DNA from 2 places in the Candidatus Planktophila sulfonica genome. Region 2 is predicted to be linked to the other one. Evidence: riboswitches for the same ligand, from Rfam matches in the RefSeq annotation. Region 2 holds a riboswitch; the other holds the start of a gene.
The links. A riboswitch is a leader RNA that binds a small molecule or an ion and turns the genes downstream of it on or off. The one in region 2 is predicted to bind S-adenosylmethionine.

Region 1 (16,273 bases), 640 kb from region 2:
AAGTGGATCGATAACCCATGTGATGCCAGATTTACTTGCGACCTCAGCGCCTTCTTCGCCGATGATTCCATCGTCGGGACGAGCTGCAAGAAGTGATTGCACAATAAAAGTTTCTGCCTTCTTATCCATCTGAGTGGCGATATCGATGGCAGTGGATTTCTCTTCGATTTCAAAGGCGGGTGGGCGGTCCATGAGGAGCGCAGCCGCCTCGGCGCCGACTTTCTTCGCAAGTTCGAGCAAATCTTCATGCATATATGAAGTCTAAAGGGTCTAACTCTCGAGAAAATACCACCCCATCGGTTATTCTCACCCCATGACTGAGCTTCGTTTAGATGGCAAGACAGATGATGGAAGCCATCTCTCGCTTGTCGATACCGATGGGAATAACTATTCACTTCGTATCAGCGACACTCTCCGCGCAACTGTGAATCAGCCACGTCTGACTTCAGTTCCTGCAATGGATGCAGTTGAAACAATTTCGGTCAAAGAGATTCAGCGCAGACTTCGCGCCGGCGATAGCTTTGAACAGATTGCGCGCGAGGGCCAGACAACTGTCGATAAGGTCGAACGTTTCTCAGGCCCCGTCATGCAAGAGCGCGAATACATCCTTGAAAATGCTCGTAACCTCATCATGCGTAGAGATATTCACCGCATCGATCTCACATTCCGCGAAGTAGTTCTTGCCAAGCTTGCAGCACGTGGCGTCGATACCGATGAAGTTTCATGGAATACATGGCGCCAACTTGATGGCACTTGGCATATCGAACTTCACTACCCAAACCGCGACGGCAATGGCATCGCAACCTGGAACTTTGATCTTTCACGTCGCGCACTCGATGCATCAGACGATAACGGCGCTTGGCTTATTGATGAGGAAGCACCAGTTCGCGCTCCATCAACAGCAATCATTTATTCAGAGCCATCACATTCTTCACGACGTGAAGAAGTAGCTCCAGAACCAGAAATCGTTCGTATCGCAGATCTTCTCAACGCTCCTGAAGAAAAGGCTGAGACACCACGTCTTGCTGTTATTCGCGAGACTCCATCAGCTGCTGATTCACAAGATGGAATTACAGCTCGCGCAAAAGTTCCTTCATGGGATGAAATTATGTTTGGACGAAAGTCTGAAGAACCTACTGAGGAAGATAACTAATTCTTCACGCTGTGCAGCAATAACGGCACTGAACTTTCAATAACGCTATCGCCACCATGGTGGCCAATCATCGCGCCTTCTTTATCTGCGCGTTCTGGATCAAGCAGAACAACGTTGGCTTGAGCAATCGCAATGACATCACCGGCACGTTCTGATGCATCGAGTGAAACATTTGGGCCAAAGAGCCCTGCAGTAATTGCGCTCTGACGCGTATGCATTGTGACCTTTGCGCCCAACGCGCTCTGCCAACGAGCAATCACTTCATTCTCTGCATTTGCGCTATCTGATGAAAGGTAGAGATGGCGCATACGCGGTTCTCCCGCAATCACAGCCACATCCGTAAGCAATTCATTATCTTGGCCCAGGATGATCTTCTCTTCCACGTTAATCATTCCGTGATCGGCAGTCAGCCAAATGCGAGTTCCGTTGGGTAACTTCTGCATAAGCGCCTGCACCAATTCATCCACACTCTTCAAGGCCGCTAACCACTTTTCTGAACCAACTCCATCTGAGTGGCCAGCCGAATCAACATCATTAACGTAGAGATAAACAAATGAAGGTGACTTCTGAAGTGCTGCGACAGTCTCTGAAATCAAATCGGCCGAAACATTGGCGCCCTTGTAATGGGCTCCGCGAAATACGGCGCGAGTAAATCCAGTATTTTCATAACGCTTGGCAGCAACATGCGTTGTGGCGATTCCCGCGGCACTTGCTCGTTCAAAGAGGGTTGGCACTGGTTGCCAAATAACCGGATCAACGCGTTCATCCCACTTTAAAGAGTTAAGTACTCGTCCCCCACTGCGCGGAACTTGGACTGTGTATCCCAACATTCCATGGGCGCCCGGCATTTCACCTGTTGTCAGAGTTGCCAAGCTTGTTGCTGTTGTAGATGGAAAAGATGTCGTGATTGTTCCGTGCAGAACCATGCGCGAAAGAGTTGGAGCAACTTCTGCAAATTTACTTAAGACATCGGCGCCAAGACCATCGACAAGAAATACGAGTTCGCGGCCGCTAGGACTTTCGCCACAGTTGATTGAATCATGCGCTGTTGTTAAACCCAGACTCGAGAAGATCGAGGGCATGATTTGCGATAAATGCACGGCGCTATCTTCTCACGGGTATTGTTGCCGCCATGAACTCGTATGAATTCGTTCCATCTCCTGAAGTTGCTGCGGCCCTTAAAGCAGGCAAGCCTGTTGTCGCACTTGAATCAACGATTATTAGCCACGGACTTCCACGCCCATCAAACCTTGATGTAGCGCGCGAAGTTGAGCAGATTGTTCGTGATCACGGAGCAACGCCTGCAACGATTGCGATTCTCGATGGAAAGGTCTGCATCGGACTTACCGATGATCAGCTCGTTGCCATTGCAAACCGCGATGACATCGCCAAAGCTTCAAGCCGTGATCTTGCAATCATCGCAGCAACTGGAAAGTCAGCGGCAACAACTGTTGCAGCAACAGCTCACCTTGCAGTCTTGGCTGGTATCCATGTCTTTGCAACTGGCGGCCTCGGTGGAGTTCACCGCGGAGCAAATGAATCATTCGATGAATCAGCCGATCTCACTGCGCTCTCTGATCTTGATATCACCGTTGTCTGTGCCGGAGTGAAATCTATTCTCGATGTCGGAGCAACGCTCGAGCGCCTTGAGACTCTCGCTATTGGACTCGTTGGTTATAAGACAACCCACTTCCCTGGTTTCTACCTCACTGACTCTGGCTACACACTTGAGCATCAAGTAAATACGGCCGATGAAATTGCAGCGATCATCCATGCGCGTAATTCTTTGAAGACAGATATCCATGCACTCATAGTCGCTAACCCTGTTCTTAAAGAGATGGATCGCGTACGCCACGATGCCATCTTGAAGAGCGGACTTGAGGGCGCTGCCAAGAATGGAATAGTCGGCAAGGCAGTTACTCCATTCCTTCTCGAGCATTTTCATACCGCATCCGAAGGTGAATCACTCAAGGTTAATATCGAAATCATTAAGTCGAATTCAGCTCTTGCTGCAGATATCGCAGTAGCGGTCGCAAAGTAATTTCATGAGCGCCAAGGTCTTATGCATTGGCGATGTCATGCTCGATGTTGTTACCAAGATTGGCGTACTCCCTTCGCAGATTAATTACGGCAGCGATACACCCGCAACGATTTCAACGCACGGTGGTGGCGCTGCCGGAAATGTAGCTTCGTGGCTTACTCGAGCTGGTGCTCAATCAACGATCGTGGGCCATGTAGGCGATGATGCAGCAGGATCAGCGCTAGTAAGTGAATTCGATGCGCTGGGCGTACAGCATCACAATCTTGTAGTTGATCACGGTCATTCAGGAGTTGTCGTAGTTCTGGTTGACCCAACAGGTGAGCGCACAATGTTTCCCGACAATGGTGCCAACTCCGGTCTTCATATTGGTGATCTGCCAGAACTAAAGGGTTATGACGCGGTCTATATCTCTGGGTACTCCCCGCTCGATCCTCTTTCACTTCCTGGCATTAAAGAGATGATTGCAAAGATTCGTGAAGCAAATATTCCTATCTACTTTGACCCAGCATCTGTTGGTGGGATGAAGGAGGTTGCTATCGATGAAGTGAAATCTTGGCTTCCGCTCATGAATGTACTTCTTCTCAATGAAGAAGAGGCGATCTATCTTTCAGGAGCGAGTGATATTGAAGTTGCTCTCAACAATCTTCTCGAGCAGTGCCAGACCGTTGTCATTAAACGTGGATCACATGGCGCTATAGGAAAGTCACGCGGTGGGCAATCAATCTCTATCCCAGCAATTCCTGCAATCGTTGCAGATACAACCGGGGCTGGCGATTCATTTGCAGCTGGATTTATTTCTCATTTTGCGATTCATAAGGACCTCAACCGAGCTTTAATGGCTGGCGCCGAGATTGCAGCCCAATGTGTGGCAATCATTGGGGCTAGACCGCGTGTAGGTACCAAGATTTAGCTACTTCGCTTGGCAGAATACGCGCCATGGCAACAAAGAAGACAGCAGCTCCAAAAAAATCAGCGAAGGTCGTCGGACCTAAGCCAGGAGAATTTCCTGGCAAGATCGTTGATATCGATGTCTCTTCTGAAATGTCGGAATCTTTTCTTGAGTACGCATACTCAGTAATTTACTCACGCGCTCTTCCTGATGCGCGCGATGGATTAAAGCCTGTACACCGTCGCATCCTTCACCAGATGAGCGATATGGGTCTTCGCCCAGAGCGCGGGCACGTAAAGAGCGCCCGTGTTGTCGGTGAAGTAATGGGTAAGTTGCACCCTCACGGTGACTCAGCAATTTACGACGCACTTGTGCGTATGGCTCAATCTTTCTCAATGCAGATTCCTCTGATCGATGGCCACGGAAACTTCGGTTCACTCGATGCAGGTCCTGCAGCGATGCGTTACACAGAAGCGCGCCTTGCATCAGCGGCAATGTCGATGGTGGCAGAAGCAGATGAAAATACAGTCGACTTCGGCCCTAACTACGACGGTCAGCTTTCAGAGCCACTTGTTCTTCCAGCCGCTTTTCCTAACCTATTGGTCAACGGTGGTTCAGGTATCGCAGTCGGTATGGCGACCAACATGGCTCCCCATAACCTCGGTGAAGTTATCGCTGCAACAAAGTTTCTCATTGATAACCCTAAGGCGACTCTCAATCAGCTCATGAAGCATGTACCGGCTCCAGATTTCCCAACAGGTGGAGAAATCGTTGGACTCGAAGGTGTTCGTGAAGCGTATGCAACAGGTAAGGGCTCATTTAAAGTCCGCGCAACTGTTGAGATCAGCAAAGTTACTTCACGCAAAATGGGCATCATCATCAAGGAGCTGCCGTTCAACATTGGTCCTGAAAAGATTGTTGAACGTATTGCAGACCTTGCTAAGGCAAAGAAGATTCAAGGTATCTCAGATATCGTCGATCTCACCGATGGCCAGACAGGCACAAACGTAGTTATCGAACTCAAGAACGGTTTCGAGCCCGAAGATGTCCTTGAAAAGCTCTTCAAGCTCACTCCAATGGAAGATGCATTCGCAATCAACGCTGTTGCTCTCGTTAAAGGCAAGCCACAGACACTTGGCCTCAAGGAACTCTTGCAGGTATTTATCGATCACCGCATTGAAGTTGTGCGTCGTCGCTCAGAATTTCGTAAGGCAAAGGCTGAAGATCGCCTTTCATTGGTTGATGGATTGCTCAAGGCAATCATTGATATCGATAAGGTCATCAAGATTATTCGCGGAAGCGATGACGCAGCAGCTGCAAAAGAGAAGCTCATCAAGGATTTCAAGCTCAACGATGAACAAGCAACCTACATCTTGGATATGCCACTTCGTCGCCTGACAAAGATGAGCAAGCTCGAACTTGAAACAGAGTCGAAAGAACTCAAGGCAATCATCGCAGCCCTCACAACTTTGCTTAAGAATGAGGATGCAATCCGCAAGCAGGTTTCAGAAGAACTCACTGCTGTCGGTAAATCATTCGCAGTTCCACGCCGCACACGTATCGGCAAAGAGTAATTAGTTAGGCAGTAGAACTGCCGTTCCTTTTTCGTGAGATAGAAATTCAAGGGTGTGGCTTGGAAGAGCCTTTGCAAATTCGTGAGCCATATCTTTTTCACCTTCTCGCCCAGCATCGTCAATGACAATAATTGCTCGTGGACTCAACTTCGAAATGCATTCAACGATAGCTGGGTGGCGCGCCTTGGGATTCTTAGATCCCGGAGGTCCATCAATAAAGAGAAGATCGATATTGGTTACATCGTTGAGCTGAGATAAGTCGTACCAATCGACTCCTGAAGCATGTGGTGTAAGCGGAGCAATACGCACATCAACATTGGTAACACCATGGGCAGCAAGAAGTCTCTTTGTCTTTCCGGCGTATTCAGCAGAGTTATCAATACTTGTGATTGTTGCTTGAGGAGCGCTCTTTGCAAGCACCAAGGTGGACATTCCTGAACCCAAATCGAGTATTCGCGTTGGTTTAGAACTCTTAGCCAGATCAAGAAGTGTCAGCAAAACATCAGGTGATGCTGCCCAGCTGCGAGTAGATGGAATCGGAGCGCTGAGATCGATCAATCGAAGTAATTGCGAATAGAACTCACCTTGTCGATAGTTCTCCCAAGCTGCTTCGCTCTGTGCCTTGGCAATGCGACGCACATCTCTTTCAGGAGCTACTAACTTGATAAGTTTTTCGTTGATGCGCTTCAGAATTCGAATCTGATAGAAGGAAATCGCAAGAAGTAAGAGTGCGATGAGCAGAATCATCAGGCTGAGCATTTGAAGATTCTAGGCTGATTACAAGGTAATAGGAATACTGTGGGAAGATACGCCAAATGATCTCCACATCCGCTCTTGAACTCCGTGCCGGAGCGCGCCTCTTAGTATCTGGCGTTAATGTGCGCATCAACCATGGCGACCGCGTCGGCTTCGTTGGCCGTAACGGTGCTGGTAAATCAACTCTTGCAAAAGTATTAGCTGGCGAAAACCTGCCTGCAGGTGGCGGCGTTCAGCGCACAGGAAAGATTGGTTACCTCCCCCAGGATCCTCGTACTGGTGAAGACCAAGGAACAGCTTTAGATCGCATCTTGTCTGCCCGCGATCTCGATCAAATCGCTGCGCGTATGACCCAAGTAGAACAAGAGATGGCAACTACTGAAGGCGCCGAACTAGAAAAAGCTTTGGAACGCTATACACGCGTTGATGCAGAGTTTTCAGCAGCCGGTGGATATGCCGCAACTTCTGAAGCCGAGGCGATTGCAACCTCTCTGGGAGTTTCAGAGTCAGTATTTAACAACCAGCTCGACACGCTCTCTGGTGGTCAGCGTCGTCGTATCGAGCTTGCTCGCATCCTCTTTTCAGGCGCTGAAACACTTCTGCTCGATGAGCCTACAAACCACCTTGATGCTGATTCGATCATGTGGCTGCGTAACTACCTCATCAACTATGCCGGTGGATTGGTCATCATCTCCCACGATGTGAACTTGATTGAAACTGTTGTCAATAAGGTCTTCTACATCGACGGCAACCGTAACGTTATCGATGTCTACAACATGGGTTGGAAGCAGTACCTCTTACAGCGCGAACAAGATGAACATCGCCGAAAGAAAGAGCGCGCTAACGCCGAGAAGAAAGCTGAAATTTTGCAGAAGCAGGGCGAGAAGATGCGCGCTAAGGCTTCTAAGGCAACCGCGGCTCAAGGAATGTTGCGTCGCGCAGATAAATTGCGCGCCGGTCTTGAAGATGTTCGCGTTAAAGATAAGGTCGCAAAGCTTCGTTTCCCTACACCTGCTCCTTGTGGCAAGACTCCCCTATCGGGTGAAGAGCTTTCTAAGAACTACGGATCTCTTGAAATCTTTACCGACGTTTCTTGCGTTATCGATAAGGGCTCACGCGTTGTGATCTTGGGACTTAACGGAGCTGGCAAGACCACTCTTCTTAAGATTCTTGCCAACCAACTTGAATCCGATACCGGAAAAGTTGAACATGGCCACGGTTTGAAACTCGGCTACTACGCCCAGGAACATGAAATGCTCGACTTCGAGCGCACCATTCTTGAAAATATGTTGTCCTCAAAGGATGACTTGCGTGAACCAGAAGCCCGTAACGTTCTAGGTTCATTCCTCTTCGTTGGCGATGATGTTCATAAGCCAGTCAAGGTCTTATCTGGTGGCGAAAGAACTCGTCTTGCACTCGCAACATTGGTTGTATCGGCTGCAAACGTTCTGCTTCTCGATGAGCCTACAAACAACTTAGACCCAGCATCTCGAGAAGAAATCCTTGGAGCCCTTGGTGAATACCAAGGCGCAGTCATCATGGTTTCTCACGATGAGGGAGCCGTGCAAGCCCTTAAACCAGAGCGCGTGATTTTGCTGCCTGATGGCGATGAAGATATTTGGAAAGAAGAGTACTTCGACTTAGTTTCGATTGACTAAAAACTAAGGCTTAAGCGTCGATCTGTTCGCGATCGATCTCAGCAGTTGCAATAAATTCCTTACGAGGAGCAACTTCTGAACCCATCAAGAGCTCAAACATCTTCTCAGCAGCTTCACCGTCTGGGACAGTAATGCGGCGAAGCGTACGAACATCAGGATCCATAGTGGTTTCACGGAGCTGATCAGCATCCATTTCGCCAAGGCCTTTGTAGCGCTGAATTGGTTCTTTCCAACGCTTGCCGTTCTTCTTCAAATCTGCGGTGACGCTCTTCATCTCATCATCTGAGTATGTATAGATGTATTCACCCTTCTTGCCGCCTGCGCCCATTGTTTCAATGCGGTGCAGTGGTGGAATAGCAGCAAAGACGCGTCCGGCATCGAGCATTGGACGCATGTAGCGATACATCAATGTAAGCAAGAGGCAGCGAATATGCGCGCCGTCAACGTCAGCATCTGACATCAAGATAATGCGGCCATAGCGAGCTTCATCAAGTTCAAATGATTTACCTGAGCCAGCGCCAATAACCTGAATGATAGATCCGCACTCCTTATCATCGAGCATCTGTGAAAGTGATGCCTTCTGAACGTTAAGGATCTTTCCGCGGATAGGCAAGATTGCTTGGAATTCTGAGTTTCGGGCAGCCTTTGTTGTGCCTAGCGCTGAGTCACCTTCTACGATGAAGAGTTCGGTACGAGTGACATCTTCTGAACGACAATCGGAAAGCTTTGTTGGAAGTGATGAAGATTCAAGAGCGTTCTTACGACGTTGAATATCTTTATGAGCACGCGCGCTAATTCGTGTGCGTGAGGCATTGGCAATCTTTTCCATGATCAACTTGCCGTTGGCCTTATCAATACGACGAGTTGTTGCGAAGAATTCCTTCAACTTGTCGGCAACGACTGCCGAGACAATCTTTGTGGCAGCTGCTGTGCCCAAGACTTCCTTGGTCTGACCTTCGAACTGTGGCTCAGACATACGCACTGTGACAACGGCTGTGAGGCCTTCCATGACGTCATCTTTAATGACATCGGCTTCATTCTTCTTCAAGATACCTGCGCTGCGCATCGCTTCGTTAAATGCCTTCGTGATTGCGCGCTCGAAGCCAAGTACGTGAGATCCACCCTTTGGGGTAGCAATGATGTTCACGAATGAGCGAAGGGTTGAATCAAAGCCAACGCCCCACTTCATCGCGATATCAACTTCCATATCGCGCTCGACATCAGTTGAAACCATGTGGCCCTTATCGTCGAGAACTGGAACAGTCTCTTGATAGTGGCCAGTACCGTAAATACGAATTACTTCACCAACTGGTGCATCTGGCTGCAAGAAGTCGCAGTACTCAGAGATTCCGCCCTTATGGAAGAAGACCTGAGTGGTCTTCTCTTTCTTGCGGTTATCGTTAACGGTGATTGAAAGTCCTGGGACCAAGAATGATGTTTGGCGTGCTCGTGCGTAAATATCTTCAAGATCGAGTTCAGCATCCTTCAGGAAGATCTGACGATCTGACCACCACTTAGTGCGTGTTCCAGTTACCTTTGCAGAAATCTTGCCGATAGTGCGAAGACCTGATTGCGGCGTGAATTCAGCCTTTGGTCCATCGCCATCGAATACGCCAGCGACGCCGCGCTTAAATGACATCCAGTAAATCTTGCCGTTACGGTCGACTTCAACATCAAGGCGTTCTGCAAGTGCGTTTACAACGGATGCACCCACACCGTGGAGACCGCCGGAGGCAGCATATGAACCGCCACCGAACTTTCCACCTGCGTGGAGCTTGGTCATAACAACTTCAACGCCGGTAAGGCCAGTCTTTGGTTCCTTATCGACAGGAATACCGCGGCCATCATCGTGAACTTCTACAGAGCCATCGGCTTCAAGATTAATCTCGATCTTCTTGCAATGACCTGCCAAGGATTCATCGACAGAGTTATCAATAATTTCCCAGAGACAGTGCTGAAGGCCGCGGGAATCGGTTGAACCGATATACATACCTGGGCGCTTACGAACGGCATCGAGACCTTCGAGGACAGCTAAGTCTTTGGCGGTATAGGAATCCTTAGAGTCCGCCGCTACGTCGAAGTTCAATTCATCTGCCACGGTGGCAAAGGTTAGCCAGCGAATGGTTCGCATCTGGTTAAGCGCGCCGAAGGTCTCATATATTGATTAATTAGGGTGAGATATCTCAAGAAAATCGATATTTCACACAATATTCGAATCTTTTTACCGAGCGGGGAATAAAGAGAACTGGCATGATGTTCCATAGATGTACAGAACTTCCCACAGACCAAGGCAAGACTGAAGCGAAACGGAGAGCGCGATGACCGAGCAAGTAATCCTCGAATCCACACCTCTAAATGCCCTCGATCGATGCGATCGTTGTGGCGCACAGGCTTACGTGCGTGCGATTTTGGTAACTGGTGGCGAACTCATGTTCTGCGCACATCATGGCAAGGAATATGCCGAAAAGCTTAAGACTGTCGCTGCAAAGATTCAGGACGAGTCAGAGAAGTTGGTTGAAGTTAAGTAATTACTCTTCTTTACGAAGGCCCTTATGCGAACCATCGCATAAGGGTTTTTCTTTTGATTGACCACAACCGCAGAACTTTGGATTCTCGATAGTTTCAATCACATTGCCATCTGCATCGACGATATCGACAACTCCTGTGATGCGAATAGATCCGCTCTTAGGGTTGATAAAAGCCTTTGCATCAGACATTGCGAAAACCGATCTTTTTAATCGAGGTAATCGCGCAATGACTGCGAACGTGAAGGGTGGCGCAGCTTCGACATTGTCTTTGATTCGATCTGACGAATACGTTCGCGGGTTACGCCGTGAACTTTGCCGATCTCATCAAGGGTCTTTGGCTGACCATCTGTAAGTCCGTAACGAGCCTTGATCACATCAGCCTCACGGTTGGTGAGCCCACCGAGAACCTGCATCAACTGCTCCTGCAAGATCGTGAATGTCACTGATTCTTCTGGCTTTACAGCTTCAGAGTCTTCAATCAAATCACCGAATTCGGAGTCGCCTTCTTCACCAAGTGGTGTGTGAAGCGAGATTGGTTCGCGACCGTACTTCTGAACTTCGACAACCTTTTCAGGTGTCATATCGAGCTCCTTAGCGAGCTCTTCAGGTGTTGGTTCGCGACCTAGGTCTTGCAGCATCTGGCGCTGCACGCGTGCAAGCTTGTTGATGACTTCAACCATGTGAACAGGAATACGGATTGTGCGAGCCTGGTCTGCCATCGCGCGGGTGATTGCCTGACGGATCCACCATGTTGCGTATGTCGAGAACTTATAGCCCTTTGTGTAGTCGAACTTCTCGACAGCACGGATAAGACCGAGGTTTCCTTCTTGGATCAAGTCGAGGAACAACATTCCGCGACCTGTGTAGCGCTTTGCAAGAGAGACAACGAGACGAAGGTTTGCTTCGAGCAAGTGGTTCTTTGCGCGCTTTCCATCTTCAACGATCCACTCGAGCTCGCGCTTAAGCTTCTTATCAATCTTCTTAGTGTTCTTCAGCGCTTCTTCAGCAAAGAGGCCAGCTTCAACGCGTGTAGCAAGTTCTACTTCAAGCTCTGCGTTAAGAAGTGCTACGCGACCGATCTGCTTGAGGTAATCCTTAACTGGGTCAGCTGTTGCACCTGCTGTAAGAACAGTCTGTTCTGGTGGGAGGCGCTTGATTTCAATCTGAATAAATCGGGCCTGCTCGTTGAAGAAGTACTGCAAATCTTCAAGGTTCTTGAGGTAACCCTGGTTTACAGCTTCTGCAATCATCTTCGCTGATTTCTCATTGAAGGTATTCATCGCAAATTGCTGTTGGATCTGCTTGAAGGTCAGAGCCTTTGCATCAGCCTGATCAATATTGTGCTTAGGAGCGACTTCAACGCCCTGAATCTTGCCGTTGATTGCTTCAAGAACGAGGTTTACATTCTTGAGATCCTTCTTATGCTTTTCGCGCTCGTTCTTATCTTCTTCTTCATCATCTGCATCGGTATCAAGAAGGGTAAATGAACCTTCTTCATTCTTTGTCTCATCTGAGAGAGTGACGACGCGTGGCTGATCTTTTCCATCTGCCTCTGCATCAATGATTTCAGCAGCTTCAGCGATAAGTGTTTCTACATCTTCGAGCTCGACTTCTTCGACAACGATTTCATTGCCATCTTCATCGAGAACAACTGCAGCCTTGCCGCCCTTTTCTGCGGCTGGCTTTGGCTCTTCCTTCGGTGCAATGAGAGCAAGCTGTGCCTTCGACAAGATGCGGCTTGGTGCGCCAAGTCCGGCCTTTCGTGCCTTCTCAGTTGCTTCTGGAATTTCAATGTCGAGCTGGCGTGCTTCAAGAGCGAGCGCCATAAATTCTTTCTTCACTGCCTTGCGGTAATTATCAATTCCGCTCGCTGCAAGAGTTTCAATGATCTCTTTCTGGCGCGCAACTGCGTTCTTCAAATCAACGAGTTGTTGTACTTCCTTGGCAGAGAGATCTTTCTTCAGTTCAATCTTGACTGGCTTTGCTGGTGCAACCTTCTTAACCGGTGCTGCCTTCTTAGCTGGCGCTGCCTTCTTCGCAACTGCTTTCTTTGCAACGACCTTTTTAACAGGTGCCGCCTTCTTTGCAGGAGCTTTCTTAGCTACGGCCTTCTTTGCTGCTGGCTTTGCTGCAGCTTTCTTGCCCTTTGCCTTGTTTTTGAGCGCACTAAATACAGCCACAATTGTCCTTTGGTTGTTTTCTTCGAACTTCTCGAAGCAATACCTATATTGTACCCGCAACCTTCAAGGCGTGCCGAATCGCATCGCCCATCGCCTCTGCCTCAACTAAGAATCCATCGTGTCCAAAGTCAGAACTGATGGTTATTGGCGCATCTGCAGTCGGAACTAGCTCAGATATCTCAACCTGAAGTCGAGGTGGGAAGAGGCGATCGGTATCAATCGAGACCACAACGACCGGAACTGTGATGGCTTCAAGGGCTGCTGCCACTCCTCCGCGGTCGCGGCCGATGTCATGTGAGTTCATCGCATCAGTCAGAGCGATATAGGTATTGGCATCAAATCTCTTGGCCAGCTTTGTCGCCTGGTGGTCCAGGTATGACTCAACGGCGTAACGGCCGGTCTCATCTCCCTGAAGCTGGCGGCCAAAGCGAACATCCATCTCAGATTCGGTGCGATAGGTCAGGTGCGCGATGCGGCGGGCAATTCCCATGCCATCGATTGGTCCGCGCTCTTGCTCGTAGTAATCGCCATCATTGAAATGTGGGTCCGCTTTGATGGCACGAATTTGAATCGAAGCTGTGCCGATTTGGTCTCCTGTGGCAACAGCTGATGAACCGATGGTGCAGATTGCACCGACGCGATCTGGAAGTTGGACAGCCCATTCCAGCGAACGCATTCCACCAAGAGATGGACCAACTGCCAATAGATACTTATCAATTCCAAGTGCATTACTGAAGGCAACTTCGGCGTTGACCATGTCGCGAATCGTGATGATGGGAAAGCGTGAACCGTAACGTTTTCCATCGGGAGCAATACTTGAAGGACCAGTAGATCCTTGGCAACCACCAATGACATTGGGACAGACGATGAAGTATTTATCTGTATCAAAAGGAAGACCAGGACCAACCATCTGTGGCCACCACCCTGTGACATCAGACCAACCGGTCATCGCATGGTTAATTAAGATTGCATTGGATTTATCTGCGTTGAGAGTTCCCCATGTTTGATACGCGATAGTGATATCTGGCAAGGTCTCGCCATTTTCAAGAAGTAAGAAACCAATCTTGACGAACTCACGATCGCCTGGGTCATCGCCCTCAAGCCACGCACCGGTGACATCGAAGTTAGGTGTTCTGCTCATAGAAAAATCCTTCACGCACTTGCAACTGCGCATTACACGCACCTGCCTGGTCGTCACCCGGAGCACCCCACCGCGGTGGAGGGTTGCCGTCTCATCAGCCGGGGCTATCGATGAGAACTCGTGACCGGTGTAAATATTACCCGAAGATTGTCGCCACCACTTTGGGGTGAAGTTCAGCCCGCATCGCCGTAAATGAGTGAGGTGGCCAGCCTGCAGTGAAGACTCGTCGCAGAAGGAGGGCTAAGGAGTACTGGTCATCATCATCGAGCGCCCGGTCGAGCGCCTTATGTGCCAACGCTCCTTCTCCGCGCTCGTACGCCATCGCCGCAAAGAGAGAAGCAATGGGAGCAACAAAGCCACGGGGTGCGATGCGCAGAAGTTGATGCCACATCGACCAGTAATGATCGGCGCTCTCTTCAGAATGTGAACCTAGCGCAAAGTCGCGCACTTGAATATCGCTCATACGACCAATAACCCGAGCTACTAATTCACGATCTTCGGCGCCTCGCCCTTCTCGGTATTCGCCCGCCAAATCAATAATCGCCGTTGCACCATCGCGCTGTAAATCATTGAGTTCTTCAGCATCACTGGAAACGATGAAGGCCAGTACTTCATCCTGCCAACTCAGTTCAAACGAAGACGGAACGGCAGCGATGGATTGCACAAGACCTTCAACTGATTCGTACGGCATCGGGTGTCCTGCGATGACATGTTCGGCAGCAATTCGTGAAGTATCGAGGTCAGGAATTTCACTTCCTTCAGGCGGGCAACATGTCAGATCTGTGCAGAGCATCGAACGGAATCGGTTATTGCGAACGACCAGGGATTCCTTGATATCCAGGCCCGCGCGGATAAGAGCCGCAGAAGTATTGATAACAGCGCTTTCGGCATCGCTTTCGGATTCACCGCTATAAGCAACGATAAATGCCCCATCGGCTTCTTCGCGCACTAAGTGGGAAGCAAGTAAGTCATAGCTTTCAGGTGCAATATCGCTCGGTAAATCAACGCGCATCGCCATACCAATTGTTTCGTTCTTCAGTGAAACAAGGACGAGAGAACGATCTGGGTGGTAGCCGATAAGAAATGGAATTGCGGCAAGTAGATCGTGAGGGGAAGTAAGGGTTGTCATGGTCTGCCTTTCTTATAGAGAACGGGTGGAGTAAAACGAGTAGGTGCTGCAACTACGGTGATGGGAAGAATGGAGACGGTGTCGATCTTTCCTGGAATTTGCGCGGTGACTCCGCTGATGGTGAAGCTGCCTTCCCACCGCGTTATAAGTTGAATTAAGTAATGGCCCGGATTGGAATAGGTATGTTGGATTTCGCCTTCGGGATAAGGAGCGCCAACTTTTCGCGTTACAAATACAACGCCATCTCCGTAATGCCAGAGAAAGGTTGGTTTGAGCTTTACATCGACTACCTCGCCAACAATCTCAATCTTCTTTGTGATGACTTCAGGAATATCGCTCCAGAAGAAGACTGGAACTTTGATCAGTGGCTGAAAAGAAGGTGAATATGCGATTCCGGCACTTGGCAGGATTTCAACTAACTTGTCGCTCAGCGATGTTGCACTTGCAGTAGCTGATGGCGTGGGTTTCTTTCGCACCACTGGCTTCTTCGTTGACGTAATTACTTTGGGCTTTGCACTTCCTGTCACCTTTGGCTTTGGCGCAACTGGCTTTCGCACAATCGCTTTGCGAGTCTTCACAGGCGCTGGTGCCACTGCCTTCTTCTCAGGCAGACCACTTCCCTTTCGCCCCTCGATGATGATCTTTCCATCTTGGGTATAGACATCAATGCATGCCTTTTCTATGCAATCTGTGGCATGTGCGGGAAGTGCAATAGATGTAAGGATTAATGAGAACGCAATTAACTTCTTCATGCGCGGGAGGGTAAGTGCGCGTGTACCGCTTTAAAGTTCAAAAACTACGAACTGTGGATACTCTAGGAGTATGACTGCGCGCGATGGTGATGGCTGGATCGAATGTGCATGCGGCTCAAAACATTGGGGCAAGCACGGCGCAGCAGGCCTTTTGATTATTCGCGATGGTTCAGTCTTCTTGCAGCATCGAGCACCATGGGTGCATAACGGCGATACCTGGGGAATTCCAGGCGGTGCTCGCGATTCGCACGAAACAATTATTGAAGGCGCTATCCGAGAAGCAGTTGAAGAGACCGGTATCAAACCTGAAGATTTGCAGCCCGTTCATACCTTTACTGATGATCACGAAGGTTGGAGCTACTCAACCGTTATCGCCTTCGCCAACGAGAATCTAGAGGGCCACGAATTAAACGATGAATCTCATGAAGTGCGCTGGGTGAAATTTGATGATGTCACGCGACTACCGCTACAT
Region 2 (16,273 bases):
TGCCAACATCTTGATGGCTGCAAAGTTTGGAGTCCCTGTCTGTCCTCACGCAGGCGGAGTCGGTCTCTGCGAACTCGTTCAGCACCTTGCAATGTTTGATGCAGTTGCTGTGACAGGTCATCATGATGGACGTGTTGTCGAATTCGTCGATCACTTGCACGAACACTTTGTTGTCCCAACAAATATTCAGAATGCGTATTACATGCCTCCCGTTGATCCAGGCACCGGCGGAGAAATGCATGCACAGTCAATTGCTGACTTCACATTCCCACATGGAAAAGAATGGGCAAACGCTTAATGTCTGAATTCAAAGGTCTTACTGCAGCTGTAACCGGCGCCGGTTCTGGTATCGGACTCGCAACTGCGAAGATGCTTGCTGATGGTGGAGCCACTGTTTTTGGTTTAGATATTGCTGAAGGCGGTCTTGCTGGTGTCGGTCAGTGGATTCAATGCGATGTCAGCGATGATGCATCAGTCGAAGCTGCCTTTGCCAAGATTTCACAACTAGACATTCTGATCAATAGCGCTGCAATTAGCGCTGTAGGCAATGTTGAGGCCAATCCATCTGACGAGTGGAACAAGGTCATGAATATCAACGTTGTAGGAATTGTTCGCACAGCGCGATATTCACTTCCGCTTCTTCGCAAGAGCAAGTGCGCATCAATCGTTAACGTCTGTTCAGTTGCTGCAACTGCAGGTATTCCAAAGCGCGCGCTTTATAGCTCGACAAAGGGCGCAGTACTTTCACTAACGATGGCGATGGCAAATGATTATGTTGCCGAAGGAATTCGCGTGAACTGTGTAAATCCAGGGACTGCAGATACTCCGTGGGTGCAACGTTTATTGGCACAGGCCGCGGATCCAGAAGCAGAGCGCAAAGCACTTGAAGCTCGTCAACCACTAGGACGACTTGTCAGCGCTGATGAAGTTGCTCGCGCTCTTTGCTATCTTGCAAGTCCTTTGCAGGGTTCAACCACAGCAACCTCGCTCGCCGTCGATGGCGGTATGCAGGGCCTTCGAATTCCGCGTTAGTTTCTTTCGCGATACGATTCGGCCATCATGAGTGAAATTAATGAAGACGAGCTCAAGGCTCGACTAGATCCACTTTCTTATTCCGTCCTGCGCGAAGGTGCAACAGAGCGACCATTCACAGGTGAATACACGGACACAGATAAAGTCGGAAGTTATCGTTGCAAGGCATGTGGCAATGAACTGTTCAAATCTGAAACAAAATTTCACTCTGGATGCGGATGGCCATCTTTCTACGCCCCAACTGCGGGCGATGCCGTAAAGCTGATTGAAGATCGCTCTCTCGCGCCACGAATCCGAACCGAAGTTCGCTGCTCAAAGTGCGATTCTCACCTTGGCCATGTCTTCTCTGGCGAGGGTTATGACGTCCCAACTGATGAGCGTTGGTGTATCAATTCCGTGGCTTTATACCTAGAAGAGAAGCCGGCCTAACCCCCACCCCCTTCAATCTTTACCAATTCGTTACCCGAACTTCCTAGGTTCAACACCCCTGCTACCCCTAGATTCAGCACGTCGAAGATTTGTGCACCCTCATAAATCGAGGCTCGTTGAAATTTCAACCTTAGAGAAAAGGACGAAAATGTCAGAAGAGAAGAACGTAGTTTCTCGCCGCTCAGTACTCAAGGGCGCAGCAATCGGTGGAGCAGCACTTGCAACCGGTAGCGCACTCACAGCAGAGTCTGCAAGCGCAGCGACAAGATTGAAGGGCAGCACAGTCAAGTGGACAACACGTGGCGGTGGTGCAACAGGAGACAAGATTGCTAAGGCTGTAAACGATGCCTTCACAAAGAAGACCGGTGCAAAGGTTGTTGCTCAGCAAGTCAACTCAGATGACTTCCAGAATAACTTCGCACAGATCATGCAGGGATCACCTGATGATGCATTCGGTTGGATGGCTGGATACCGCTCAAACCACTTCGGTGAAAGGGGCCTTCTTGCTGATCTCACACGTGAAATCAACCGTTTGAAGACATCACTTCCAACAGCTGCAATCAAGGGTGCAACAAGCCCAGTATCAAAGAAGCCTTACATCCTTCCAACAACTTACTACCCATGGGCTTTGCACTACCGCAAGTCAATGGTTAAGGAAATTGGAATGAACCCAGAAAAGATTGATACCTGGGATGACTTCGTTAAGTTGATGACTCTTACACAGAAGAAGGGTCTTGTTGGATACTCACTCGGCGCAAAGGGCGGCTGGGAAGCAATGGGTACATTCGACATCCTTAACGCACGTGTAAACGGCTACAAGTACCACATCGACCTTCTTAACGGTCGCGCAAAGTGGACAGATGCTCGCACAAAGGAAACATTCAAGTACTTCGCACAGCTCATCCCATTCATGAACGAAAACGTCATGGATATTTCATGGGACGGCATGCGCGATCTTCTTCTCCAGAAGAAGACAGGCGCAATGATGATGGGTTCATGGTTTGCTAACGACTTCAAGGCGAAGTCACAGGCAGATTACGACGATCTATGGGTCGTTCCATTCCCAGAAATCAACCCTAAGTTCGGTATCGACACAATTGATGCACCACTTGATGGTATTTCAGTTGCTGCAAACGGTAAGAACGTAGCGGGCGGTAAGGCTCTTGCTGAATTCTGGGCTTCACCAGAAGGTATTAAGGAAGCAATCAAGGCTGGAGATACAAATATTTATGTATCGAAGTCATTTGATACTTCTTCATACGATGCATTCAACAAGCAGAAGCTTGCTGTTCTCGGTTCAGCGAAGAACATCATGTTCTTCTTGGATCGCGATGCTCGTGGAGACTTTGCTGGTCCAGTTGTTGGTCCAGCTATCCAAAGCTTCATCAAGAAGCCTTCAGATATCAACAAGATCCTCGAGAACGTACAAGCACAATGGGATGCACTTCCAAAGAACTAATTAATTAATAACTTCAGTTGTTAATTAGTTAAATCTATTGTAAGTTAAAGACATGAAGACGGCGGCTACGGATAAAAAAAATCGTAGCCGCCGTACTCTTTCCAAGACAGATCGCTTTACACTCGCGACATTTGTTGGAATTCCAACACTTCTCCAAATTATTCTTCTCTGGGTACCAGCAGTTGTAACGATTATTCTCTCGTTTACATATTGGAACGGAATCCGCCTTAAGGATATTCAGTGGGCTGGAATTCAGAACTATAAGAATATTTTTGTAAATAACCCACTTTTTTATCAGGCGCTGAAGAACAACGGAATTTGGCTCGCATTCTTCGTGCTGATTGCAACACCTCTAGGAATCATGTTGGCGTATCAGATTGATCGCGGCATCAAGGGTCACGCTTTTTACGAATCAATTTATTACTTACCTGTAGTTCTCTCACTAGCCGTCATCGGAATCATCTGGAACTTCATGTTGCAACCAGGTGGTTTTGTACAGGGCCTTATGGGTCGCGATATTGGAAATGCAATATCTATCTATGGCGACCCCAAAATCAATACTTGGGTCATCCTTGGAATCGCATCGTGGCGACATATTGGCTACATCATGCTTCTCTATTTATCAGGTCTGAAATCTGTTGATCCAGCGCTCAAAGAAGCTGCAGCTATCGATGGCGCAACAGAATGGCAGATCTTCCGCAAGATCATTTTGCCAACGATGCAGCCTGTAAACATCATCATCGTGGTCATTACCTTGATCGAATCTCTCCGAGCATTCGACTTGGTTTACATCATCTACGGAAGCCCAACCATCTTCCCATTGCTCAACCTCTTGGTTTTCCAGAACTTCGCTGGACAGGGAATCTCTATGAAGGGCGCTGCCTACGCGGTAATCCTTCTCCTGCTCTGCATCGTCCCAATCATTACCTATCTTCGAATTAGCTTTAAAGAGGATCTCAAATGAGCACCGGTGTAGTTCAGAGCGAGCAGTATCGCAATAGCCAGAAGCGTAAAGACACCTTTATCTCAATCTTCATCGGAATTTTCGCTTTCGTCTGGATCTTCCCAATCCTCTGGACTGTCTGGACATCTCTTCGTCCTTACAACGAAATCATCTCCTACGGTATTTTCTCGTGGCCACGTCGGCTTACTTTTGATAATTACGTCAACGCCATACAAGAAATGGAAATTGGTAAGTACCTACTGAACTCACTTATCGTGACAGTTCCATCAGTGATCTTGACCTTGTTCTTCGGTTCACTCGTTGCCTTCGTTGTAACTCGCTACCAATATAAATTTAATCTCACACTTCTCCTGCTCTTCACAGCCGGAAATATGCTTCCGATCGTTCTTACCTACATCCCAGTCTTCTGGATGTTTATCTGGGTGGGCGAACTATTTGGTAACCGTAACTTGCTGTACAACAACTACGGTGGCTTGATTCTGGTCCACGTCGGATTCCAGGTTGGCTTCGCAACCTTCGTTCTCTCTTCTTACATGAAGACCATTCCGAAGGAAATTTCTGAATCAGCAACTATCGATGGCGCCAACGTATTCCGCCACTACTTCAACGTCATCTTGCCGCTATTGCGCCCAGCGTTGGCTGCTCTCAGCGTGCTCATGACTACTTGGATTTATAACGAATTCTTCTGGGCGCTGGTATTGATGTCAGATGACTCTAAGCGCCCAATCACTTCAGCACTTCGCCGCTTGCAGGGTCAGTACGTCACAGACTTCAACTTGTTGGCAGCCGGAGCAATCATTGCGGCCGCGCCTACTGTGATTATGTTCTTCATATTGCGTAAGCAATTCATCGCAGGTTTAACCCTAGGATCTACAAAGGGATAAAAGCTTTAACTCAAAAGGGCGAGATTAATTCTCGCCCTTTTTTGCATTTCGCTGCGAAGAAATAACGCCTGTATTGAAGCCAGCAAGATGAAGGCCGCCATGAAAACGAGCATGTTCGATTTTGAGGCAGCGGTTCATGACGACATTGATTCCAGCTTTATCTCCCGCCTCAGCAACTTCAGGAACTGTAATTCCAAGTTGTAGCCACAAGGTGGTCGCCTTAATTGCAATTGCTTCTTCGAGAATTCCCATGCAATCTGCTGGCTTGCGGAAGACGTCGACGATATCTACGTGTTCAGGGATATCTGCCAGCGATTTGTACACGGGCTGTCCAAGGAGAGTCTCAAGTCGTGGGTTAACAAAGAAAAGCTTGAAGTGCGAGCTCGACATCAAATACGTAGAGACAAAGTAACTTGCACGTGCTGCGTTATCTGAAGCTCCAACGATTGCAACGGTCTTGGCACTCTTCATCATCTCGAGGCGCTGACGCGCAGATGGTTCGGTCCATGTCATTAGCGGCCACGTCCTGTCGCTGCGGTGAGAGCCTGATCTAGATCCCACAAGATGTCTTCGATATCTTCAATTCCAACGCTGATGCGCACCAGATCCTGAGGAACTCCAGCTTCGATTAACTGCTCATCTGTTAACTGGCGGTGCGTTGTACTTGCTGGGTGAATGACCAAAGTGCGGACATCGCCGATATTTGCGAGGTGGCTAGCAAGCTTCACAGAGTTGATGAACTTCTCGCCTGCTTCTCGACCTGATTTTCCTTCAGATCCCTTGACGCCAAATGAGAAGACCGCGCCAGGTCCTTCAGGCAAATACTTCTGTGCACGAGCGAAATGTGGGTGGCTCTTCAACCCTGAATATTTAACCCACTCAACGCGAGAATCAGTATCCAAGTACTCGGCAACAGCTTTTGCATTCTTCACATGGTCTGCCATGCGCTGTGAAAGTGTTTCTACTCCTTGGATAAGAAGGAATGCAGAATGCGGAGCCAAAACAGGACCTATGTCACGAAGTTGTTCAGAGCGAATCTTGGTGAGGAATCCATATTCACCAAAGTTCTCCCACCATGAGACTCCACCGTAAGAAGCAACAGGTGCAACCATTGAAGGGAACTTGCCATTACCCCAATTGAATTTACCGGCATCGACAATTACGCCACCGAGTGTGGTGCCATGGCCGCCAAGGAACTTCGTAGCTGAGTGAATGACAATATCTGCGCCGTATTCGATTGGTCGCGCCAAATAAGGTGTCGCACATGTTGAATCAATAACAAGTGGAAGACCCGCATCATGTGCAATCTTTGCAAGTCCTTCGATATCGGCAACCATTGATGCAGGGTTTGAAACCATCTCGGCATAAATAAATTTTGTCTTATCCGTGATCTTCACAGCGAAATCTTCAGGCTTATCGCTGACTACAAAATCAGTATTGACTCCAAAGCGACGAAGTGTGACATCGAGCTGCGTAACAGTTCCGCCGTAGAGGGCAGAAGTTGAGACCACATGATCGCCTGCTTCAAGGAGCGCAGCGAAAACTAAGAACTGCGCAGACATGCCTGACGCTGTTGCGACAGCGCCAATGCCGCCTTCAAGGCTTGCAATCTTCTCTTCAAATGCTGCAACTGTTGGATTACCGATGCGGCTATAGATGTTGCCGTACTTTTGAAGAGCAAAGAGATTGCCGGCATCTTCAGTGTTCTCAAATACGAAAGCCGAAGTTTGATAAATCGGAACGGCGCGAGCACCGGTCTGTGGATCAGGAGATGAGCCTGCATGCAGTGAGCGGGTCTTAAAACCCCATTGGCGTTCTGACATTAGAACTTCTCCCGTTCAAAAAATTGGTTGATGCCGTGCTTTGGTTTCTGCAATCATTTCGCAACAACTCTGTTTCGTAAATTTGCAATTGTGCCTATTAAACGCTAATTTTTGCCTCACATCAAGAGCGACTGAGAGAACTAGCTCAGTGAAGTCGCAGCAACCGATAACCAAAACGGTGCTAATGCTAGTAACGATGAGGGGGAAGTATGAGTTCTACATTGGCAGAATCAGTTATACATAAAACCGATGCTGCAAACGTTTCATTAAAGAAACTTTCAAAGTCATTTACTCGCAAAGGCAAAGAACTCTCTGTAATCAAGGATGTAAACCTTGAGATCAAATCTGGAGAGATCGTGGCGTTGCTCGGCCCAAGTGGCTGCGGCAAGTCAACTCTTCTGCGATTAATTGCTGGCCTTGAAGTTCCAACCAGTGGCGAGGTAACAATTGACGAAAGAAAAATTGTTGGCCTCGATGATCGATGTTCGATCGTATTTCAAGAGCCTCGGCTCCTTCCATGGCGCACCATCGTAGAAAATGTTGAGCTTGGTTTAAGAGGGCGTAAGGACAACGGAAAAGCGCTTCAACTTCTTGCAGAAGTTGGCCTCGGAGATTTCGCAGCATGTCTGCCGCGACAGGTATCTGGAGGAATGGCACAACGTGCCGCTCTATCCCGAGCATTGATCTCTGAGCCACAAGTACTTCTGCTCGATGAGCCACTAGCAGCACTAGATGCACTCACCAGATTGCAGATGCAGGACCTCTTGTCACAACTTGTTGCGACAACCGGAGTAACTATCGTTCTTGTTACTCACGATATTGATGAGGCTCTTTATCTCGCGGACCGGATTGTTGTATTAGGTGAACGTGGCCAAGGCATCAAGCGCACATTTGAATTAAATCTTCCACACCCACGAGATCGCAAAGACGCGTCAGTGGCCTCAGTTCGCACAGAGCTCTATTCCATCTTCGGAATCCACGCTTAAACAAACTTAGAAATACTTATCCGAAAGGCACAACAAAAATGAAAAAGAATATTGTTATTTCAGTAATCGTCGGAGCCCTAGTCGCTCTCGGTATTTCGGCAGCTCCTGCACAGGCAGCAGAACGCACGCTCAATCTTGATTACGCCAACTGGAACCCTCTCAGCCTTGTCATCAAGGATCAAGGTTGGCTAGAAACAGACCTTAAGAAGATTGATACAAAGGTTAACTGGGTCTATTCAGCAGGATCTGCTGCTGCAATCCAGAACCTCAATGCAAATGCGATTCAGATTGGTTCATCTGCTGGCGTTGCTGCCTACGTTGCTCGCGCAAATGGCGTTGCGATTAAATCAGTCGCTGTCTTTAGCCAGCCAAACTGGGCCGCGCTCGTTGTTGCAAAGGGCTCAAAGATCACTCCTTCACAGTTGAAGGGGAAGAAAATTGCTGCGCAAAAAGGAACAGATCCTTACTTCTTCTTGCTACAGGTACTTACTGCGAAGAAGCTAGATCCATTTAAAGATGTCACTATCGTGAACTTGGCTCATGCTGACGGCAAAGCAGCACTTCTCCGTGGCGACGTAGATGTCTGGTCAGGTCTTGATCCAATTACTTCACAGTCTGTAAAAGTTGATGGAAGCAAGATCATCTATGAAAACAAGGCTCTTAATACTTGGGGAATCATCAGCGCACGTGAAGATTTCTTGAAGTCAAATAGAGATATCACTGTGACCGTTCTTAAGAATTACCAGAAGGCTCGCGCCTGGATTCAGGCAAACCCTGACAAGGCAGCACAGATCCTTGCAACATCGGCCAAGATCGATCTCGATGTTGCCAAGACAGTTCTCAACGGTCGCACGAAGGTGAATGTTCCATTGGTACCAGGTGCACTTCAGTCAGGTGTACTTGCGGCGATCCAGCCAATTTTGGTTAACGAAGCTCAAGTTCGATCCCAGTCAGATGCAACGACAGCGCTAAGCACTCTCTACGACACCTCTTTCGCATTCGCTGCGCTCAAGAAGTAAAGGCTAATTAAATGCAGAGACGGCTTGGGAACTTCCTTCTGGGACTCATTCTCCCGATTGCGCTATTTGGTGCCTGGATCTACTTCAGCAGCAATGGTTCTTTCGCCGAGAGTGAGCTTCCCAAGCCTTCTTCTGTCTTTAAAGTAATCACAGAGCTCGATGAGCGCGATCAACTCTGGCTCAATATCAGCGCCAGCCTTCAACGTGTAGCTCTTGGATATTTCTTTGGAACCCTCATCGCATTAATACTTGGATCAGCTGCAGGACTTAATAAAGTTGTTAATCGACTAGTTACGCCATTACTACAGGCAATTCGTGCAGTGCCATCTCTTGCTTGGGTACCTCTCCTCATTATCTGGATTGGAATTGGTGAAGGTTCGAAACTAACGCTGATTGCAATCGGTGCTTTCTTCCCTGTCTTTACAACAGTTGTTTCCGGAATTAAGAACGTTGATCGACACCTCGTGGAAGTTGGCCGCGCATATGGCCTCAAGCGATGGGCAATCATTAAAGGAATCTATCTTCCAGCCGCAGCCCCACAAATCTTTTCTGGTCTTCGACTTGGATTGGCTCAGAGCTGGCTCTTCTTAGTTGCCGCAGAATTGATTGCAAGCGCCAAGGGCCTTGGCTTCCTCTTGGTGGATAGCCAAGCTTCTGCACGAACCGACATAGTGATTTTCTCAATCCTTGCACTAGCAATTTTGGGAAAGACTTCAGATTTAATTCTCGCGACTATCGAGAAGAGAGTCCTCGCCTGGAACAAGTAGAGCGTAAACTCACTCTCAATGTTTAAGCGTTTTATTAAATTATTCACGGACCGCAGACAATGGGTCCGCCAGATTGCCGTTGCTGGATTATCTGGCGGCGTCGCTTGGTTTATCGGTGATTCTGTCGTCGAAGGCGGCGGCGTTGTGGCAGCAATTGTTTCTACTCTCAGTATTCGCATATCTCTACACAAATCTATCCGCGAAGGCTTCGGTCAAATCATTGGAACTGCGATCGGTGCCGGAACCGCCCTTCTTGCCGTCTCACTATTTAATTTTGGTTTTCTAGCTATTGCTACAACAATCATTCTCTGTGCTGTAGTTGCTCGTGCCTTGCATCTCGGTGAAGTTGCCTCCGTAAACGTCCCGGTTACAGCGCTGATTGTTATCGGCCCTGGTATTTCGCAGACCACAGCAACTCACCGTTTGGGTTCAACGCTTATTGGCGCTGCTGTAGCAATCTTCTTTTCGTATTTCTCGGTGCCAAATACACCGATTGATCGCGCGCGAATTCAAATCAAGGAAGTTTCGCAGAAAGCGGCGGAGCTACTTGCCCAGATGTCTGAAGGCGTGGCAGCAGGATACACACAGAAGGAAGCTGGCAACTGGTTGGCGAAAGCTCGTTTGCTTGTTGAAGAAATTCCTGCGATTCGTGCACAATCAGTTGAAGCACGCAGCCATGCTCGTTGGTTTCCAACTGCTGAAAAAGATATTGCAGAAGAGATGTATATCGAAGGAATCGCAACAGAACATACTCTCGTTCAAGTCCGCACAATTGCGCGAACACTTTTTGATTCTGCCGTTGAAGGAGGTATTGCCGATTCTACGAAGAAACAAATCGCAGTCGCCCTTTCGGCAGCTAGCTATGCAATTTCAGCTCATGTCGATTTGCCAGATGACATCAACGATTTCTCATCATCTCCAACAGATGATGCTCGTGAGGCTGGATCCGCACTTGCTGAGACCTTGATTGAAGATGGTAAGGATGTTGATCAAGAGCAGATTGTCCGTGGACTTTCCATCGTTGCCAATATTGGGATAATCGCAGATTCGCTAGATCAGAATTCACCGGCGCTCAAAGATGTCATTACTCCTGATGAACCTGCCAAGATGAAGGTTTTGGAAGTATCACCCCTCGAGCAGACTGCATCGCTTTGGAATAGAATTAAGCAATCGGTTTCTAAGTACTTCTAGGGAGAATGTGTATGTGCAGCAAGGTCCAGTGCAAGAGTTGCGGAAAGCCAACATGGCAAGGCTGTGGCGAGCACATTGAAGACGCTCTGCAAGGCGTAGCTCTCGAAGATCGCTGCGCGTGCGCTAAGTGAAGGCAATTCAGATAACGGCATTTGGCGGTCCTGATGTCATGAAGTACGTGGATCTTGCTGATCCCGTAGCTGGTACAGACGAGGTAGTTCTTGATGTGACTGCAGTTGGTATCAACTATGCAGATACACACCAGACAGAGAACTCTTATCTATCGCCCCAATCTCTTCCGATGATTCCAGGTATCGAAGTTGTTGGAACCCATGACGGAAAGCGTTATCTAGCGAGCGTTTCATCTGGGGGATATGCGCAGAAGGCAGTTGCACATAAATCTGTACTTTTTCCAATCCCAGATGCAGTAACTGACCAGCAGGCTCTCTGCATGTTGGTGCAGGGCGCAACCGCTTGGCACTTGCTTAAGACAATGGGAAATCTGCAGAAAGGTCAATCAGTTGTTGTGCATGCAGCAGCAGGTGGCGTTGGCACGATTGCAATTCAATTAGCAAAGTTGTGGGGCGGCAAAGTAATTGCGGTTACCTCTTCAGATTCCAAGTCAGCACTTGCTACATCACTCGGTGCAGATGTTGTTGTCGATGCGAAATCAAATGATCTTGAAGCAGATCTTCGCAAGGCAAACGGTGGTCACGGTGTAGATCTCGTCCTCGAAATGGTTGGCGGAACAACATTCGATCACAGCCTTGCAGCGCTCGGTGCTTTCGGAAAAATCATTACATTCGGAATGGCATCACGCACTGCGCCGACACCAATTCATCCAGGATCTTTAATGCACGGTTCAAAGACTGTCTCAGGTTTCTGGCTCGCAAACTGTTTTGGTAGCAAAGAGATGCTTAACGATGTAGTTGCCGAACTCTTCGCACTCGTCGCCGATGGAAAGCTCAAGCCAGTTATTGGTGCGACCTATCCACTCAGCGAGGCAGCCGATGCGCACCGATCAATGCTCGCCCGTGAATCAACGGGCAAGATTGCCCTCGATCCTGCGCGGTAATTTGGGCGAATTTTCTACTTTTCCCCTAAAGCCCTAGACTCCTCTCTCTACCATTGCCCCCCTAGCTCAGTCGGTAGAGTGTTTCCATGGTAAGGAAAAGGTCACCGGTTCGATTCCGGTGGGGGGCTCGCAGTAAAGAAGTAAAAATTTAATAAGTACTACATATGTCTGTTCCAACCCTTGGCGGGGTAGCTCAGCTTGGTAGAGCAAGCGGCTCATAATCGCTGTGTCGTGGGTTCAAATCCCGCCTCCGCTACTAGTTCGACCGTGTGAAATACGCACGGATTTCACCAATACACGGTGCTCGGGTAATCTGAGCGCCTGTTACAGCAGCATCTACGAAGGAGTTAAGACCATGGCAAGTAAGAGCGCGGACGTTCGTCCAAAGATCACCATGGCATGCGTGGATTGCAAAGAGCGTAACTACATCACTAAGAAGAACCGCCGCAACGATCCAGACCGCATGGAACTCAAGAAGTTCTGTCCACGTTGCAAGTCTTCAACACTTCACCGCGAAACCCGCTAATGCTGAACCCCGATTCGGTCGGGAGTACCTTCGCTGGTACAGATTCAATTACCGTTTCACAATCTGAAATCGATGCTTTCTGCGCTGTTGTCGGCGAAACCGATACAACTATCGCGCCACCAACTTTCACTATCCGCATCACGCTGACCCAATTCGAAGAAATTCTCACACGTCCAGAAATTGGACTCGATTGGTCGCGCTTAGTTCATGGCGATCAGAAATTCGAAATATTTTCTCCTGTTAAAGCAGGAGATGCGCTTACATGCGCTGCAACCATCGAAAGCTATCGCGTAGCTGCCGGCAACGAAATTGTCTCTGTGCGCTCTGATCTTCATCGCGATGGACAACTGGTTGTCTCTGCGTGGTCCACATTGGTGGTGCGCGCATGATTGAAGTCGGAACAGTTTTGGAAGAGAAGGTCTTCTTCCTCGATCGCGCACTGCTTAAGCAGTATGCCGATGCATCAGGAGACCAGAACCCAATTCATCAGAATGAAGAGTTTGCTCTCTCTGTAGGCCTTCCAAACGTCATTGCCCACGGCATGCTCACGATGGCACTTGTTGGTAAGTACGTCTCTGACTTTGCAGGCGGTTCAGCAAATGTTCTTGAATACAGCGCGCGATTTACCAAGCCAGTCATTGTTCCTAACGGCGAAAAAGTTGATCTCACCGTTTCTGCAACAGTTGCTGAAGTAGCAGATGGCAAAATCTCACTGACGTTGAGCGCAACTTCTGCAGGAGTCAAAGTCCTAGGAATGGCTAAAGCGGTAGTAAAAAAGTGAGCGCACCAGATTCAGTTCACGAATTAGCAAAGGCACGCCTTGCAGCGCGCGCTGAACGAAACTTCGCGCTCTCAGATCAATTACGCGATGAAATTGCTGCCCAAGGTTTTGAAGTAGTAGATGTTGCCGGGGGATACGAACTTCGCCCCAAGAAGCGCTTTCCTACCTATGAATCCACGCGCGATATTCGCCCTATTAATTCGGGTAAATTTGAAATAACCGTTGCCATGATTATCGATGGCTTCCATGAAGATGCTGTCGCAACGATCAAAACGATTAAAGAACATAGTCAGTGCGCCATTGCCATCTTGATAGTTGGTGACCCTGGCGTCTTGGTCGATGAACTCGATTCACGCACGTCACTCGTTCAGCTCACTGAAGATTTCGGATGGGGCGAGAGTGCAAATGCTCTGCTCCGTAACGTCACTAGCGAATTCATCGTCATCATGGATCCATCCACTCGCTTCACAGGTGATGCAATTGCTCCGGTTCTTGCCGAACTTCAAAAGCGCGAATTCGTTGCTGTGGGTTGGCGCGGGGGACTGATGAACCTTGAAGATGATTGGCGTAGCGTTGACGATAAGGGCGCTGGCGAAGTCGATGTCCTCTTTAGCTACTTCATTGCCATGCACCGCGAAGATGCACTTGCCGTACGCGGCTTTAGCAATCGCGCACTGTATTACCGCAACGCCGATATTGAATTTTCACTCAACCTTCGCCAATCAAATGGCCGCTTACTTCAAATGGATTTACCTCTTGAGCAAGATCGTCATCACGGATATCACGATACCGATCCCGAATATCGCGATGCTCAATCGAAGAAGAATTACGACCGCATTCTCGAGCGCTTTAGAGGTAAGACTGCAATATTGAGCCCTCGCAGGTAGCCTTAGAACATGGCCGATCTCCGCGATTACACATCACTACGTGTAGGTGGCCCTGCAAAGAAGTTTGTCGAAGTCGGCACTGAATCCGAAATTATTGCTGCGATTGAAGCAGCGGGCGATACCCCAATCCTCATCATCGGTGGCGGTACAAATATTCTTGTTGCGGATACCGGTTTTGAAGGCACGGTTATTCGAATTACAAGTCACTCGATGCAATCAGAAATCGATGCATGCAGCGGCGCAACGCTCACTATTGGCGCTGGCGAAAACTGGGATGAATTCGTTGCCACCACTTTGGAACGTGGCTTTGCTGGCCTTGAAACCTTAAGCGGAATTCCGGGCACTGTTGGTGCTGCGCCAATCCAAAATATTGGTGCTTATGGCCACGAGGTATCAGAGTTCATTACTCGTGTGCGCACATACGACCGCCAAGCAAAGAGTCTTAAGACATTTACCAACACTGAATGCGACTTCTCGTATCGCAACTCGCATTTCAAAGCGCACCCTGGTCGCTATGTTGTTCTTGATGTGCAGTTCAATCTTCGTCAAGGTGAAATGACCGCTGCAATTACTTATGCAGAGCTTGCAAAGAAGCTAGGTATCGAAGTCGGCGAGAAGGCACCTATTGGTGCAACCCGTACTGCAGTGCTCGAACTTCGTGGTGCGAAAGGAATGCTTCTTAATCCAAGTGACCGCGATTCTTGGTCTGCTGGATCATTCTTTACCAACCCAATTGTTTCAAAAGAGATTGCAGCAAAACTTCCTGAGGGCGCACCCAAGTGGCCGACATCAGATGGCATGGTGAAGACAAGTGCTGCGTGGCTCATTGAAAATTCTGGTGTGCATAAGGGCGATAGCCATGGTGGTGCACGCGTTTCAACAAAGCATGTTCTTGCGCTGACAAATGCAGGGAATGCGACCGCTACAGATATTGCAGAGTTAGCGAAGAGTGCTCAGCAGAGCGTCTTCGAGAAGTTTGGAATTACTCTCGAAGCCGAAGTAAACCTTGTGGGAATTACTCTGTAAGTAACGCAATTCTGATGAAAGTTACTCCGAAAGTAACTTTTTGATACGGCCGATACCTTCGACGATATCTTCATCGCTGGTTGCGTATGAGAAACGTAGGTATCCAGAAGGTCCGAAAGCTTCGCCAGGAACAGCAGCTACTTCAACTTCATCCAAGATGATTGTTGCAAGCTCGGCAGATGAATTAGCTACCTTGCCGCGAATAGTCTTTCCAAGCACACCCTTTACTGATGGATATACATAGAAAGCACCCTGCGGTGTTGGGCATTCAAAACCAGGAATCTCATTGAGAAGATCAACGATCAACTTACGGCGACGGTTAAATGCTTCGCCCATCTTGTGAACAGCATCAAGGTTGCCGGTAAGTGCTGCAATTGCTGCGCGCTGTGAAACGTTAGAGACGTTTGATGTCAGGTGTGACTGCAAGTTTGTTGCGGCCTTAATGACATCCTTTGGACCGACCATCCAGCCCACACGCCAACCAGTCATTGCATATGTCTTTGCAACACCGTTCAGGATGATGCAAGTATCTGCAAGTCCTGGAACCAATACAGGAAGTGAAGGCGCTGTTGCACCGTCGTAGAGCAAGTGCTCATAAATTTCATCGCAGATAACCCAGATGTTGTTCTTGAGCGCCCACTCACCAATTGCCTTGGATTGTTCTGGTGTGTAAACAGAACCTGTTGGGTTTGATGGAGAACAGAAAAGAAGAACCTTTGTCTTTGGTGTGCGAGCAGCTTCAAGCTGTTCGACAGTGACAAGATAGTTCTGAGTTTCATCTGCGAAAACTTCAACGCTCTTTCCGCCAGCAAGTTTGATTGCTTCAGGATAAGTAGTCCAGAAAGGAGATGGAAGAAGAACTTCATCGCCTGGATCAACGATTGATGCGAATGCTTGATAAACCGCTTGCTTACCGCCGTTAGTTACGAGAACCTGATCAACGGTGATGTCGTAATGTGAATCGCGCTTTGTCTTATCGACGATAGCTTGGCGAAGTTCTGGCAGACCTGGTGTTGGTGTGTAGCGATGATTTGCAACAACCTTCGTAGCAGCAGCTGCTGCTTCGACGATGTAATCAGGAGTAGGGAAGTCTGGTTCGCCAGCGCCGAAGCCGATAACTGGTCGACCAGCTGCCTTAAGCGCCTTTGCCTTTCCATCTACTGCCAAAGTGGCTGATTCTGCGATTGCTGCGATTCGTGCGGAGATTCTGCTCATGGGGGAAGTCTGCACCATGCCAGCGCCCCTTTGCGCGCTCAGATCTAGTGGCCCCGAGCACCCAGTTTTACTCTGCAAGGCACCTGCCTCTACACTTCGACGCTCACGATGAATTTCTTCCTCGCCTTGGCGCGCCTGAAAATTCGTCGCGAAGGGCAATAGCTCAATTGGCTAGAGTTGCCGTCTCCAAAGCGGCCGGTTGGGGGTTC

Region 1: linked by a shared signal. The riboswitch ahead of metX (homoserine O-acetyltransferase MetX) and the one ahead of A1sIA56_RS05760 (ABC transporter ATP-binding protein) in region 2 are both predicted to bind S-adenosylmethionine.

What each region holds. Positions count from the first base shown of each region.
Region 1 is NZ_CP016773.1:473,222-489,494, reverse strand. Features, by position in the region: gene A1sIA56_RS02470 (inositol monophosphatase family protein) at 1-252, opposite strand, end outside; gene sepH (septation protein SepH) at 314-1,153, shown strand; gene A1sIA56_RS02460 (alkaline phosphatase family protein) at 1,150-2,253, opposite strand; gene A1sIA56_RS02455 (pseudouridine-5'-phosphate glycosidase) at 2,286-3,194, shown strand; gene A1sIA56_RS02450 (carbohydrate kinase family protein) at 3,199-4,104, shown strand; gene A1sIA56_RS02445 (DNA gyrase/topoisomerase IV subunit A) at 4,131-5,657, shown strand; gene A1sIA56_RS02440 (O-methyltransferase) at 5,658-6,416, opposite strand; gene abc-f (ribosomal protection-like ABC-F family protein) at 6,473-8,071, shown strand; gene A1sIA56_RS02430 (DNA gyrase/topoisomerase IV subunit B) at 8,082-10,202, opposite strand; gene A1sIA56_RS02425 (DUF7455 domain-containing protein) at 10,390-10,599, shown strand; gene A1sIA56_RS02420 (CDGSH iron-sulfur domain-containing protein) at 10,600-10,788, opposite strand; gene A1sIA56_RS02415 (RNA polymerase sigma factor) at 10,806-12,425, opposite strand; gene metX (homoserine O-acetyltransferase MetX) at 12,823-13,920, opposite strand; SAM riboswitch class IV at 13,931-14,046, opposite strand; gene A1sIA56_RS02405 (DUF4192 domain-containing protein) at 14,057-15,049, opposite strand; gene A1sIA56_RS02400 (hypothetical protein) at 15,046-15,801, opposite strand; gene A1sIA56_RS02395 (NUDIX hydrolase) at 15,872-16,273, shown strand, end outside.
Region 2 is NZ_CP016773.1:1,116,403-1,132,675, reverse strand. Features, by position in the region: gene A1sIA56_RS05800 (enolase C-terminal domain-like protein) at 1-298, shown strand, start outside; gene A1sIA56_RS05795 (SDR family NAD(P)-dependent oxidoreductase) at 298-1,032, shown strand; gene msrB (peptide-methionine (R)-S-oxide reductase MsrB) at 1,060-1,461, shown strand; gene A1sIA56_RS05785 (ABC transporter substrate-binding protein) at 1,610-2,920, shown strand; gene A1sIA56_RS05780 (carbohydrate ABC transporter permease) at 2,973-3,884, shown strand; gene A1sIA56_RS05775 (carbohydrate ABC transporter permease) at 3,881-4,768, shown strand; gene A1sIA56_RS05770 (CoA-binding protein) at 4,793-5,281, opposite strand; gene A1sIA56_RS05765 (O-acetylhomoserine aminocarboxypropyltransferase/cysteine synthase family protein) at 5,281-6,591, opposite strand; SAM riboswitch class I at 6,707-6,794, shown strand; gene A1sIA56_RS05760 (ABC transporter ATP-binding protein) at 6,801-7,577, shown strand; gene A1sIA56_RS05755 (aliphatic sulfonate ABC transporter substrate-binding protein) at 7,616-8,596, shown strand; gene A1sIA56_RS05750 (ABC transporter permease) at 8,608-9,363, shown strand; gene A1sIA56_RS05745 (FUSC family protein) at 9,382-10,554, shown strand; gene A1sIA56_RS05740 (quinone oxidoreductase family protein) at 10,682-11,629, shown strand; tRNA gene A1sIA56_RS05735 (tRNA-Thr) at 11,685-11,757, shown strand; tRNA gene A1sIA56_RS05730 (tRNA-Met) at 11,812-11,885, shown strand; gene rpmG (50S ribosomal protein L33) at 11,985-12,155, shown strand; gene A1sIA56_RS05720 (FAS1-like dehydratase domain-containing protein) at 12,155-12,544, shown strand; gene A1sIA56_RS05715 (MaoC/PaaZ C-terminal domain-containing protein) at 12,541-12,936, shown strand; gene A1sIA56_RS05710 (hypothetical protein) at 12,933-13,823, shown strand; gene A1sIA56_RS05705 (UDP-N-acetylmuramate dehydrogenase) at 13,833-14,849, shown strand; gene A1sIA56_RS05700 (pyridoxal phosphate-dependent aminotransferase) at 14,871-16,064, opposite strand; tRNA gene A1sIA56_RS05695 (tRNA-Trp) at 16,217-16,273, shown strand, end outside.